Regions from separate parts of the Paraburkholderia sp. RAU6.4a genome, predicted to be linked through region 2. Evidence: riboswitches for the same ligand, from Rfam matches in the RefSeq annotation. Region 2 holds a riboswitch; the other holds the start of a gene.
What was found. A riboswitch is a leader RNA that binds a small molecule or an ion and turns the genes downstream of it on or off. The one in region 2 is predicted to bind cobalamin.
Positions count from the first base shown of each region.

Region 1 (5,580 bases), on a different contig from region 2:
CGCCTTGCCGGCCCGCCCATCGCCGACCGGAAAGCGCCCGAGCGCGAGCAGCGTGTCGCGCCGCTGCACGCCGCGCGGCGACTGCCCGAACGTATGCAGGCCATCGCGAATCTGCGCTTCCTTCAGCTCGCACAGCCACGCATCGACGCGGGTGAGCAGCGCGTCTTCATCGTCCTGTCGGTTCGGCGCCGCGAGACTCAGCTCTTCGTGCAGCCGATGCTCGACGATCGTCGTCAGAATCGTGCGACGCAAGAGCTTCGCGCGACGCGAATCGACCATCAATGCTTCGTAGTATTCGTCGACCTGGCGTTCGAGGTCCTGCAGCGGCCCATAGTTTTCGGCGCGTGTAAGCGGTGGCATCAGATGATCGATGATCACCGCCTGCGCGCGCCGCTTCGCCTGGCTGCCCTCGCCCGGATCGTTGACGATGAACGGATACAGATGCGGCATCGGTCCGAGAATCAGATCGGGCCAGCACGCGTCGCTCAAGGCGACGCTTTTGCCCGGCAGCCATTCCAGGTTGCCGTGCTTGCCGACGTGCACGACCGCGTCGATGCCGAACTGATGGCGCAGCCAGAAATAGAACGCGAGGTATGCGTGCGGCGGTACGAGCTCCGCATCGTGATAGCTCGCGTAGTCGCCGTGCTCGCGCGAACGCGCAGGCTGAATGCCGACGAACACCTGGCCGCAGCGCCAGCCGGCGATCATGAAGCGGCCGCGCCGCAGCGTGGGGTCCTGCTCGGGCTTGCCCCAGCGAGCGTTCAACGCGTCGCGCACGCTCGCCGGCAACGCGTTGAAATGCGCGAGATAGTCGTCGAGTGCGAGGCTTTGCAGGGCCGGACGCAGATCGCGTACGACCGGATCGTTGGTCACGCCTTCGGTCAGCCTGTTCAACAACGCGTCGCCGTTTTCGGGTAGTTCGCCGACACGATAAGCTTCATCGCGCAGCATCGACAGAATGCCGACCACCGACGCCGGCGTATCGAGCCCGACGCCATTGCCGATGCGCCCTTCGCTCATCGGATAGTTGGCGAGAATCAACGCGACTTTCTTGTCGGCGTTATCGAGCGAACGCAAACGGCACCAGCGCCGGCTCAGCTCGGCGAGAAAGCCCACCCGTTCGAGGTCGGGCTGATAGCGGACCACGTCGACCTGCGTATGCGCACAGCGATACGCGAGCCCCTTGAAGCTGATCGCGCGCGTGATGATGCGCCCGTCCACTTCGGGCAGCGCGATATGCATCGCGATGTCGCGCGAATTGAGGCCGTGGTTGTCCTTCAGCCAGTCTTCGCGATTGCCGCCGCTCAGGATCACCTGGAACACCGGCGCGTCGCCGGCGAGCGCGAGCGGTTCCGGGTCGTCGATCGCGGAAGCGGCGAACGCGGTCGTGTTCAGCACGAGCGCGACACCATGTTGCGCGCACAGCGACTGCACGACATCGCGGCTCACCGCATCCTTCAGCGACGTGATCGCGAGCGGCAGCGGATTGAGCCCTTGCGCTTCGAGCGCGTCGATCAGCGCATCGAACACCGCGGTATTGGCGGCCTGCAGATGCGCCTTGTAGAACAGAATCGCGACGACCGGCGCGTCTTGCCGCCAACGCGCCTGCCAGTCGGCGACGATGGGGGTATCGCGCTCGGGGTGATACAGCGACGCGGCCGGCAACGCGCGCGGCGGATCGGGTTCGCGCCCCCAGTCGAGCGCGCGATACGCGATGCAGCGCAAAAACGCCTCGGCGTTCTGCGGACCGCCCTCGCGCAGATAGCGCCACAGCTGCTGACACAACTCGGCGCTCGCGGTGCTGCGCGCGAGCAGGTTCGGGTCTTCCTGCAGATCGCCGGAAAACATCGCGAGTGTTTGCTGTTTGCGCTGCGCGAGCGCGACCACCTGCTCGATGCCGTACGGCCAATACGTTTCGCCGCCGAGATGATCGACGACGACCACGCGCGCATGCTGCAACACGTCGTCCAGATAGAAATCGACCGAGGCAGGCTGACGCAGATACGTGACGTTCGCGAGCCGCACGCTCGGAAAGCCGTCGCCGAGACGCGGCACCACGCTTGCGAGCAGCGACAGCGTGGTGTCGGCGGAACTGAGCACGACGATCTCGGCGGGCTGCTGATCGATGCGGATCACGCCCTGCGTATCGTCGACGAAGCCGCCCGGCGTCGTGCGCAGCAGATGCATGCTGGTGCGCCCGTTTATGCCGTCGCGTTCGACGTCGCGCCGAGCGCCGCGTCGAACGCCTGTTGCAGCGCGTGTTGGTCGAGGTCTGCGCCGATCAGCACGAAGCGGCTCAACGCGCCGTCGCCATTTTCACCCGCTTGCCAGCGCCGGTCGAAGTAGCTGTCGAAGCGCCGCCCCACGCCCTGGATCACGAGACGCATCGCCGCGCCCTGCAGTGCCGCGAAGCCTTTGACACGGTAAATCGTGTGGGTTTCGACGAGCGCCTGCAAGGCGGCGAGCGCCGTGTCGCGCGACGGTACGGATGCCTGCACGACGACCGAATCGAATTCATCGTGGTGATGATCGGGGTCGTCGGCGGAACCGTGGTGGTCATGACGCAGGTGGATCGTCTCTTCCGACGCCGCTTCGAGGCCCAGCAGCGTATGCAGGTCTAGCCGCCCCTGCTGAGCGCGCACGATCTTCACCTGCGGCGGAATCTCCGCGCGGATCGCGGCTTCGACCTCGTGCTGCCGCGCGTCGTCGATCAGATCGGTCTTGTTCAGAATCACCAGATCGGCCGCCGACAACTGGTCTTCGAACAGCTCGTGTAGCGGCGACTCGTGATCGAGATTCGGATCGGCCTTGCGCTGTGCATCGACGGCGAGCGGGTTATCGGCGAACTGGCCGCTCGCGGCGGCCGGGCCGTCCACCACCGTCACCACCGCGTCGACCGTGAAGCCATTGCGGATCTGCGGCCAGTTGAACGCCTGCACGAGCGGCTTCGGCAAAGCGAGCCCCGACGTTTCGATCAGCACGTGATCGAGTTCATCGCGGCGCTCCGCGAGCTTTTCCATCACCGGGAAAAATTCTTCCTGCACGGTGCAGCACAAACAACCGTTCGCGAGTTCATACAATTGCGCTTCGGTCTCGACGCCGTTTTCATCGCAACCGATGCCGCAGCCCCTGAGGATTTCGCCGTCGATGCCGAGCTCGCCGAACTCGTTGACGATCACCGCAATGCGCTTGCCGCCCGCATGCTGAAGAATGTGCCGCAGCAGCGTGGTTTTGCCGCTGCCGAGAAAGCCCGTGACGATCGTGACGGGGATCTTGCGCAATTGAGTTTGCATCGTGAGGTCCATCCCTTGGCGTTGATCGGTATGCCGGAAAGTCCGCGCGTGGGTCCGCGTCGGCTGGCGAATGGAGCGAATGAAGCACGCGCAGCAGTACCAGCGATCACCAGACACGGGGACGAACGACGGCATTGCCGCGACAACGGAAATACAGAAAGCGGAACTGAGGTCATGAACGCGCCGCCGCATCCCCGCGGCGGTCGTTCTGCTTCTTTGGGCCGGTATCCGGGCTGGCGAAAGCGCCGCTTCCCCTTCCCGGCCGAGTGGTTTCTCGTCCAGTGGTGAAATGTCCACGCGAGCTTGCGCGAGGACATCGAAGCCGGCACTGCGGTGCCCGGCTATCAAGCCGGAACCGCTTTTCGCTTACCGTTGCGGGGACAGCACAGGTTAGCCGCTCCAGAGCAGGTGGCTCCCTGTTTCCCGTTTAACTGCATGCGCACGAGCGCGCACGCGAGCACCCAAAGTGCGTGCGAGTGTAGGCCCGCGGCCTTGCGCAGTCAAGCAACGCAGCGAGCCGGAAAGCGCCGCCGAGGCTTATCCGGCAAGGCGCCATGTGCTATCGTATGCGCGCGTTTGGTGCCCGCACATGCGCTCGCGTGTGCAGTTAAACGGGAAACAGGCAGCGCCTCGCGCGTTCAACCTGTGCTGTTCCCGCAACGGTAAGCGACCTGCGGCGCGCGATTCGATTCGCCTTCGATTCCGCCGTGCTGCGCATGCGTTTTTTGATGCCACTGTCCCGCGAATCCACAAACCGGGACGGGAAGGCGAAGCGCATGAGGCCGCCAGCCCGGATACCGGCCAGACGCGGAGGCGGTGCCGCATTGCATCCGTGCATCACGTGGCGCCGCCGGCCGCCGGAATCCGCGGGGAACGGATGTGAAGGCGTAGCAGCGCGGCATCGCGCGTGCCCGGATTCGCAGTTGCGCATGACCTCTATATTCACCGCCGCGCGCGCTGTCGCACGCCGCTTCTCTTCTTCCATCACCGCATGGCGCGCGCCATGCACGCCGCGATGACGCGCGCCTGGCTGATCGGCGCCGGTCCCGGCGACGTCGAGCTGATCACGCTGAAGGCCACCCGTGCGCTCGCGCAGGCCGATGTCGTGCTCGTCGACGATCTGGTGAATCCCGACGTGCTGCAGTTCGCGCGCACCGGCGCGCAAGTCGTGTACGTCGGCAAACGCGGCGGCCATCCGTCGACGCCGCAAGCCGACATCGTCGCGCAAATGCTCGGGCATCTGCGCGCGGGGCGCAGCGTCGCGCGGCTCAAGGGCGGCGATCCGTTCGTGTTCGGCCGCGGCGGCGAAGAGTTGCAGGCGCTACAGGCCGCGGGTATCGAAGTCGACGTGATCAACGGCATCACGGCCGGCATCGCGGCGCCCGCGGCGCTCGGTATCGCGGTCACGCATCGTGATCACGCGCAGGGCGTCGTGTTCGTCACCGGCCACGGCGCCGGCAGTGGCGAACCGGACTGGGCCGCGCTCGCCGCGACGCGCATGACGCTGGTGATCTACATGGGCATGCGCCGGCTCGGCGAGATCGCCCGCGCATTGCTCGCGGCCGGCATGTCCGCCGACACGCCGTGCGCGGCGATCGAGTCGGCGACGCGGCCTGAGCAGCGTCATGTGCTCGCGCCGCTTCGCGAGTTCGCCGAGGCGGTGGCGCGCGCGGGGCTCGGCTCGCCGGCGATCGTCGTGATCGGCGGTGTGGCGTCGCTCGCACTGGCGCGTGATGCGGCCAAACGCGACGCCGGCGTTGCTCACGAACTGGCAGCGAGCGCGACACGACACGGACTCGGACGCGCGATCAAAACGCTGAGCGTCGGCATCGGTTGCCGCTTGCACAGCGAAGCCGCTGAGATCGAAGCCGCCGTCCGCGCAGCGCTCGGATCGAATGCCTTCGAGCAGATCCGCGCGATCGCGACGATCGACACCAAAGCCAACGAAGCCGGTCTGCTCGAATTCTGCTCACGTCATCAGCTGCCGCTGCAACTGTTCAGCCGCGAGCAGATCGCCGCGGTACCGATCGCGTCGCCGTCGGCGGCGGCACACGCGCAGCTCGGCGTCGACGGTGTGTGCGAGCCGTGTGCGCTGCTGGCGGCAACGGCGCCGGACTCCACCACAACCGCGCAAAACGCGCGCCTAATCGTACGCAAGACCGCGCACGCCGGCATCACGGTGGCGATCGCAGCGGTGAACAATGCTGCCCTTAGCGACGCGCCCCCATCCCATCCCGCCCCTCAAAACCAGGACCCTCGATGAAAACCGATCCGGAATCGCATCAAC
Region 1 covers NZ_JBNDKQ010000003.1:2,714,392-2,719,971, reverse strand. Annotated here, with positions in the region: partial or broken gene cobN (cobaltochelatase subunit CobN) at 1-2,187, opposite strand, end outside; gene cobW (cobalamin biosynthesis protein CobW) at 2,202-3,293, opposite strand; cobalamin riboswitch at 3,496-3,773, opposite strand; cobalamin riboswitch at 3,854-4,113, shown strand; partial or broken gene cobA (uroporphyrinogen-III C-methyltransferase) at 4,309-5,046, shown strand; gene OKW40_RS37105 (cobalamin biosynthesis protein) at 5,062-5,556, shown strand; gene cobO (cob(I)yrinic acid a,c-diamide adenosyltransferase) at 5,553-5,580, shown strand, end outside.
Region 1: another riboswitch for cobalamin. It lies ahead of cobW (cobalamin biosynthesis protein CobW); the one in region 2 lies ahead of OKW40_RS20575 (TonB-dependent receptor domain-containing protein).

Region 2 (5,580 bases):
TTGCGGCATCAGCGCGCGGCGCCGTGCGAGCGGCAGCGGCTGCCAGTCGGCCACGCGCACGCCATCGAGTTCGACATGGCCCGCCGCCGGATGCAACAGCCCCGCCAGCGTCGATAGCAAGGTGGTCTTGCCCGCGCCGTTCGGCCCGGCGATGCACCAGATTTCGCCCGCATGGAACGTGTGCGTGAACGCGTCGAGCAAGGTGCGCGCGCCGGCGCGCAACGTCAGGCGCTGCGTGCTCAGCATCGAACAGGTGGAGCTGGGTTTGGCTCGTATCATCGGCGGCGTTTGAGCAGCATCCACAGGAACACCGGTACGCCGACCAGCGACGTGATCACGCCGACCGGCAATTGCGCGGGCGCGATCACGGTCCGCGCGATCAGATCCGCGCCCATCACCGCGACACCGCCGCCGAGCGCGGCCGCCGGCAGCAGCATGCGCTGATCGTTGCCGAACGCGAGCCGCAGCATGTGCGGCACGACGAGACCGACGAAGCCGATCGTGCCCGCGGTCGTCACCGCCGCGGCCGCCGCCAGCGACGCGACCAGGTACACACGCAAACGCAGCGGCATCACGGCGACGCCCAACGCCTGGGCGGCCGCGTCGCCGCGCAGCAACACGTTCAGACGCGGCGCGGCCGGCACGATCGCAAGCAACACGAGCGCGAGCGCCATCAGCGCGGTCCACGGCAGCGCGCCGCCGTTCAGGTCGCCGGTGAGCCAGAACAGCATGCCGCGCAGACGGCTGTCGGGCGCGAGATTGAGCAGCAGCGTGATCAGCGCGCCCCACCCGGCCGCGATCACCGCGCCGGTCAATAGCAAACGGGGCGACGTGTCCTGCGGCTCGCCGCGCCATAGCTCGCGACGCGCGAGGCCGAGCACCAGCAGGATCGACACGAACGCACCCGCGAACGCGCTCGCATCGACGAGCCACCATGCGCCGCCCGCGATCATCGCAACGAGCGCGAACGTCGCCGCGCCGCCCGACACGCCGAGCACGTACGGCTCGGCCAGCGGATTGCGCAGCAGCACCTGCAGCAGCGCGCCGGCGAGCGCGAGCAACGCGCCGCACGCGAAGCCCGCGAGCGCGCGCGGCAAACGCAACGTACGCACGATTTCGCCGGCGAGATCGTTGCTGCCCGTGCCGCCGAACGTGTGCGTCGGCACGAGCGCCGCAAGCACGCGCGACGGCGCGAGCGGCACGCTGCCGAGCACCAGCGACGCGCCGAGCACCGCCACGGCGGCGAGCGCGAGCCCGAGCCAGATCGCGGCCGCGCGTTTCGCGTTCATCGGGCGCGGCGTCGCCATCGCGGCGCACAGCGAAGCGGACGCGCGACTCATCCGCGTGCGCTCACGCATGCGGCCACTCCGGCGCGCGCGTCACTGCTGCTGCCAGCCGAGCGTGAGATACGCACCGCGTCGCGGCGAGTTATACGAGTAGGCCGTTTCATAATCCTTGTTGAACAGATTGTCGATTTGCGCGCTGACGTACCACGCTTTGGTGACGTTGTAGCGCGCCGACAGATTCACGATGCCATAACCGCCGAGGTTGCCGGTGCTATCGGTACGCGGACCGCTGACGATCCACTCGCCGCCAACCCGCCATCCACCGATGCTGCGATTCACCGCGAACGACCCGAACCGACGCGCGCGCCGCACGAGGTCGGTACCGTTGTCGAGATCGACCGGGTTCTGCAGCGTCACCGATGCGCGCACGTCGGTCTTGCCGACATGACCGCTCCACGATCCCTCGAGTCCCTGCACCTTCGCACGGCCGACGTTCTCCGCGAGGTAGATGCCGGGGATCGTCTGCACGTAGTCGATCAGATTCGTATAGCGCGTCTGGAATGCGTTCAGACGCATCACGCCGAGCGCATCGGTCGCGTACTGCAAACCGGCTTCGACCGAATGACTGCGCTCGGGCTGGATCGACGGGTTGCCGCTGATCGGATAGTACAGATCGTCGAAGCTCGGCGCGCGGAACGCATCCGAATAGCTTGCGGTTACCTTCCAGCGCGACGTGATGTCGAATCCGTAGCCGAGATAGTAACTGTTCGCTCCACCGAAATCGGAGTACTGGTCGCGTCGCACGTTGGCCTGAATCTGGTTGCGGCCGAAGCGCGCGCTGTAGCCCGCGAAGACCGAATCGACGTGACGGTCGGGCGCGGCGAACGTGTCGGAGTCGAGCGTCTGGTCGAGATGCTCGTAGCCGAATTGCAGCTTCTGGTTCGCGGCGAGCGCGAAATCGTTCTGCCACGTGTACTGGCGATTGTCGGTATCGAAGCGGCCGTTGTAGATGCCATTGGTGTTCGACACGCTGCGGTCGTCGCCCTCGGCGAGCGTGACGTGGGTGGTCCACCAGTCGGTCAGCTTGCCGTTCGCGAATACCGACACCTGACGCACCTTGCTATAGAGATTGTTCAGATCGGTGGGCTCGCCGTACGCATTGTCGTAGCTGTTGTCGTTGTTCGACTGGAAGTAGCTGACGCCCGCGTCCCACCTGTCGGTGAACTTGTGACGCAGCGACGCGCTGATGCTCTCGTTCAGATTGCCGTTTGCGTTCGGATTCGCGTTCGGCGCCTCGAGCGGATTGAGCGACGAAAAGCCGTCGTCCTTCGTGCGCGCGAGCGAGATGTTGATGGTCGTGCGGCCGTCCTGATCGAGCGCGCCGTTCACGCCGGCCGTTTGCGTCTGCGTGCGATAGCTGCCGTAGCCGACCGAAAAATTGAAACGCGGCGGATGATCGCCGCCGTCTTTCGTGAACACCTGCACGACGCCGCCGATCGCGCCCGAGCCATACAACGCCGACACGTTGCCGTTCACCACTTCGACGTGATCGACCTGATCGAGCGGAATTTGTGCGAGTTGAGCTGAGCCGAGGCTCACCGAATCGACGCGCACGCCGTCGATCAGCAGCAGCGATTGCGTCGACGATGCGCCGCGCAGAAAGAGGCTCGTGGTCGACCCGGGGCCACCCGTGCGCGAGATCTGCGCGCCTGGCGCGAGTTGCAACAGGCCGGGCAGATCGGTCGCGGTCGTGTCGGCGATGTCCTGCTGATCGAACTGCGTAGTCTGCGGGATCGCATCGCGCAACGCTTGCGGTCCGCGTTGCGCGGTCACGACGATCGGCGACAGCAGGTTGCCCGACGCATCGGTGGAGGCGGCATTGGCAGCGATTGCAGCGTTTGCGGCGGTAGCATCCGTGGCGGACGATGAAGACGAATACGGCGTCGCAGACGCGGACGCGGGCTCGGCGCTTTGCGCATGCACGACGAGCGGCAGGTTCGCGAACGCGAGCAGCGTTGCGCGGGCGATGGGGGACAGCATGGGATGACATTCCTGTGGATAGCGTGCGCGGCCTGCTTCCCCGCAGGCCGACGCGTCACGAGGCGCCCCCTTGTTTAGCGTTTTCGCGGGGGGACGTCCCTCTTTTCTGGCCGGTATCCGGGCTACGACACATCGATCCCGCCTTCCCACGCGTGACGCGCAGTGGCACACTCGCACGTTGAACTTCCAACCTTGCGATCAGGACCGACCTGCATGAGCACATCACATGCGGTCGCTTACCGTTGCGGGGGCAGCGCAGGTTCGCGCATCCGGTTTTGGCACCGCGCGCGTCCTGCTTCCCGTTTAACTGCGCGCGCCGAGAAGCGCGCGCGGGCACCAGAGTGCGGGAAGTTTACGAGCGGCCTCGCGGGGCGTCAAGAAAGGTCAACCGGAGCGCAATCGGTTCTGTTGAATGCAGGTTATTGTCCGATGGATTACCGGTTTTTTACCTTATGGTCGACGACCCACGACGACACGCAACGAACCTGCACGTAGCGATGCTGTTACGTCTCGAAACGAGACAATTGTCGGAACCTGTAATATTCCGCGCTAAAATGCGATGTCTTTAGAGGACGCAGCACATGCTCACCGAACTCGAATCACTCTCCCAGAACATCGGCAAGCTGATTGCGATCAGCCAGCGCCACAACGAAGCGCGGCTCGCGCTCGAAGAGCAGCTCGCGCAAACGCGTGCCGAAGTGCAAGCCACGCATGCGGAACTCGCGCAATTGCGCGAAGAGCGCGACGCACTGCAGGCGGAACGCGACGCGCTGTCCGCCAAGATCGACGACGCTCAGGTGCGCCTGAATGCGATTCTCGAAAAATTGCCGCGCGCACGCGCGAGCAGCGAACCGGATAACCAGCTCGATCTGCTCGAGTCCGCCCAGCCCGGACACGAGGAAGCGGAAAGCGACGTGAGCCGACACGGAGAAAGCGCATGACCACCAAGCAGATCGAAGTATCGATTCTCGAAGTACCCTATCGTCTCGCCTGCTCGCCGGAAACGGAAGGCGCGCTGCTCGAGGCGGTCGCGCGCGTCGACGCCGAGATGAAGAAAATCCGCAGCGGCAGCAACGTGCGCGGCACCGATCGCATCGCGGTGATGGCTGCGCTGTCGCTGGCATCGGAACTGCTTAAGCTGCAAAGCAGCGTGCGACACGGAGAAGCATTTCCCGCTGAAGAAATCCGGCGTACAATGCAGCAAATGAACGAACAGCTAGGTACTGTGATCGAGCAGTACAGCTTGCAGTAAGCAGTAGTGGGCCGGTTTCGAATCGGTCACGTGTTGAACGGTTTGGGTTGTAGCTTCATCGGTTTAGCTTCCCTGCCTGGTTCGCCAAGGTCATACATTCCTTGAACCAATGCCATGTGCACGGTTGCGGAAATTTGTAGCACGGGTGTGCGCGTCACTCAGTCTGATGTACCCGAAGTGTTGCTAACTGCGACCAATTCTGAACCCTCGGTTCAGGATGCCGGCCTAGCGGCTAAGGCGGGGACCTTATCTGGAACGGCATCGGACTTCGGTTCGATGCCGTTTTTCTTTGGCCGTCGTTTTTTCGTTTGAGCGCCTTTTTCAGGGGCTTTTCCGTACGCGCCTGCTGTTGTTGCGCTTCGTTCAATCTCACACGCTCACTCCGATTCATGCGCTACTGGCTGATGAAGTCCGAACCGGACGAAGCAAGCATCGACGACCTCGCCAACGCACCTCATCGCACCTTGCCGTGGACCGGCGTACGCAACTATCAGGCGCGCAACTTCATGCGCGACATGATGCAGGTCGGCGACGGCGTGCTCTTCTATCATTCGAGCTGTCCGGAGCCCGGCATCGCGGGCATCGCGGAGGTCTCGTCGACCGCGTATCCGGACCCTACGCAGTTCGATAAAAAGAGCTCGTACTACGACGCGAAATCGTCGCCGGAAACGCCGCGCTGGATGCTCGTCGACGTCGTGTTCAGGAAGAAAATCGGGCTGATTCCGCTTGCCGCGCTGCGCGAGCATGCCGAATTGCAGGACATGCGCGTGCTCGCCAAAGGCAACCGCCTGTCGATCACGCCGGTGACCGAAGCCGAATGGCGCTTCATCACTAAACAGCTGGTTTAAGGGCGAACGCGCGACGCGGCACCTGTCGTGATCGCATCCAGGTCATCGTTTCCGATGCGGCGGCGAAGCACTAATTGGGGAACCAAGCGTCGGTAAAACGCGCCTAATCGGTCGACGAAAGCGTGAACTCGAACCGGCCGCTCGACGGCAAGCC
Region 2 covers NZ_JBNDKQ010000002.1:3,397,186-3,402,765, reverse strand. Annotated here, with positions in the region: gene OKW40_RS20585 (ABC transporter ATP-binding protein) at 1-246, opposite strand, end outside; gene OKW40_RS20580 (FecCD family ABC transporter permease) at 276-1,340, opposite strand; gene OKW40_RS20575 (TonB-dependent receptor domain-containing protein) at 1,380-3,326, opposite strand; cobalamin riboswitch at 3,418-3,682, opposite strand; gene OKW40_RS20570 (ATPase) at 3,908-4,267, shown strand; gene OKW40_RS20565 (cell division protein ZapA) at 4,264-4,578, shown strand; RNA gene ssrS (6S RNA) at 4,645-4,826, shown strand; gene OKW40_RS20555 (EVE domain-containing protein) at 4,968-5,426, shown strand.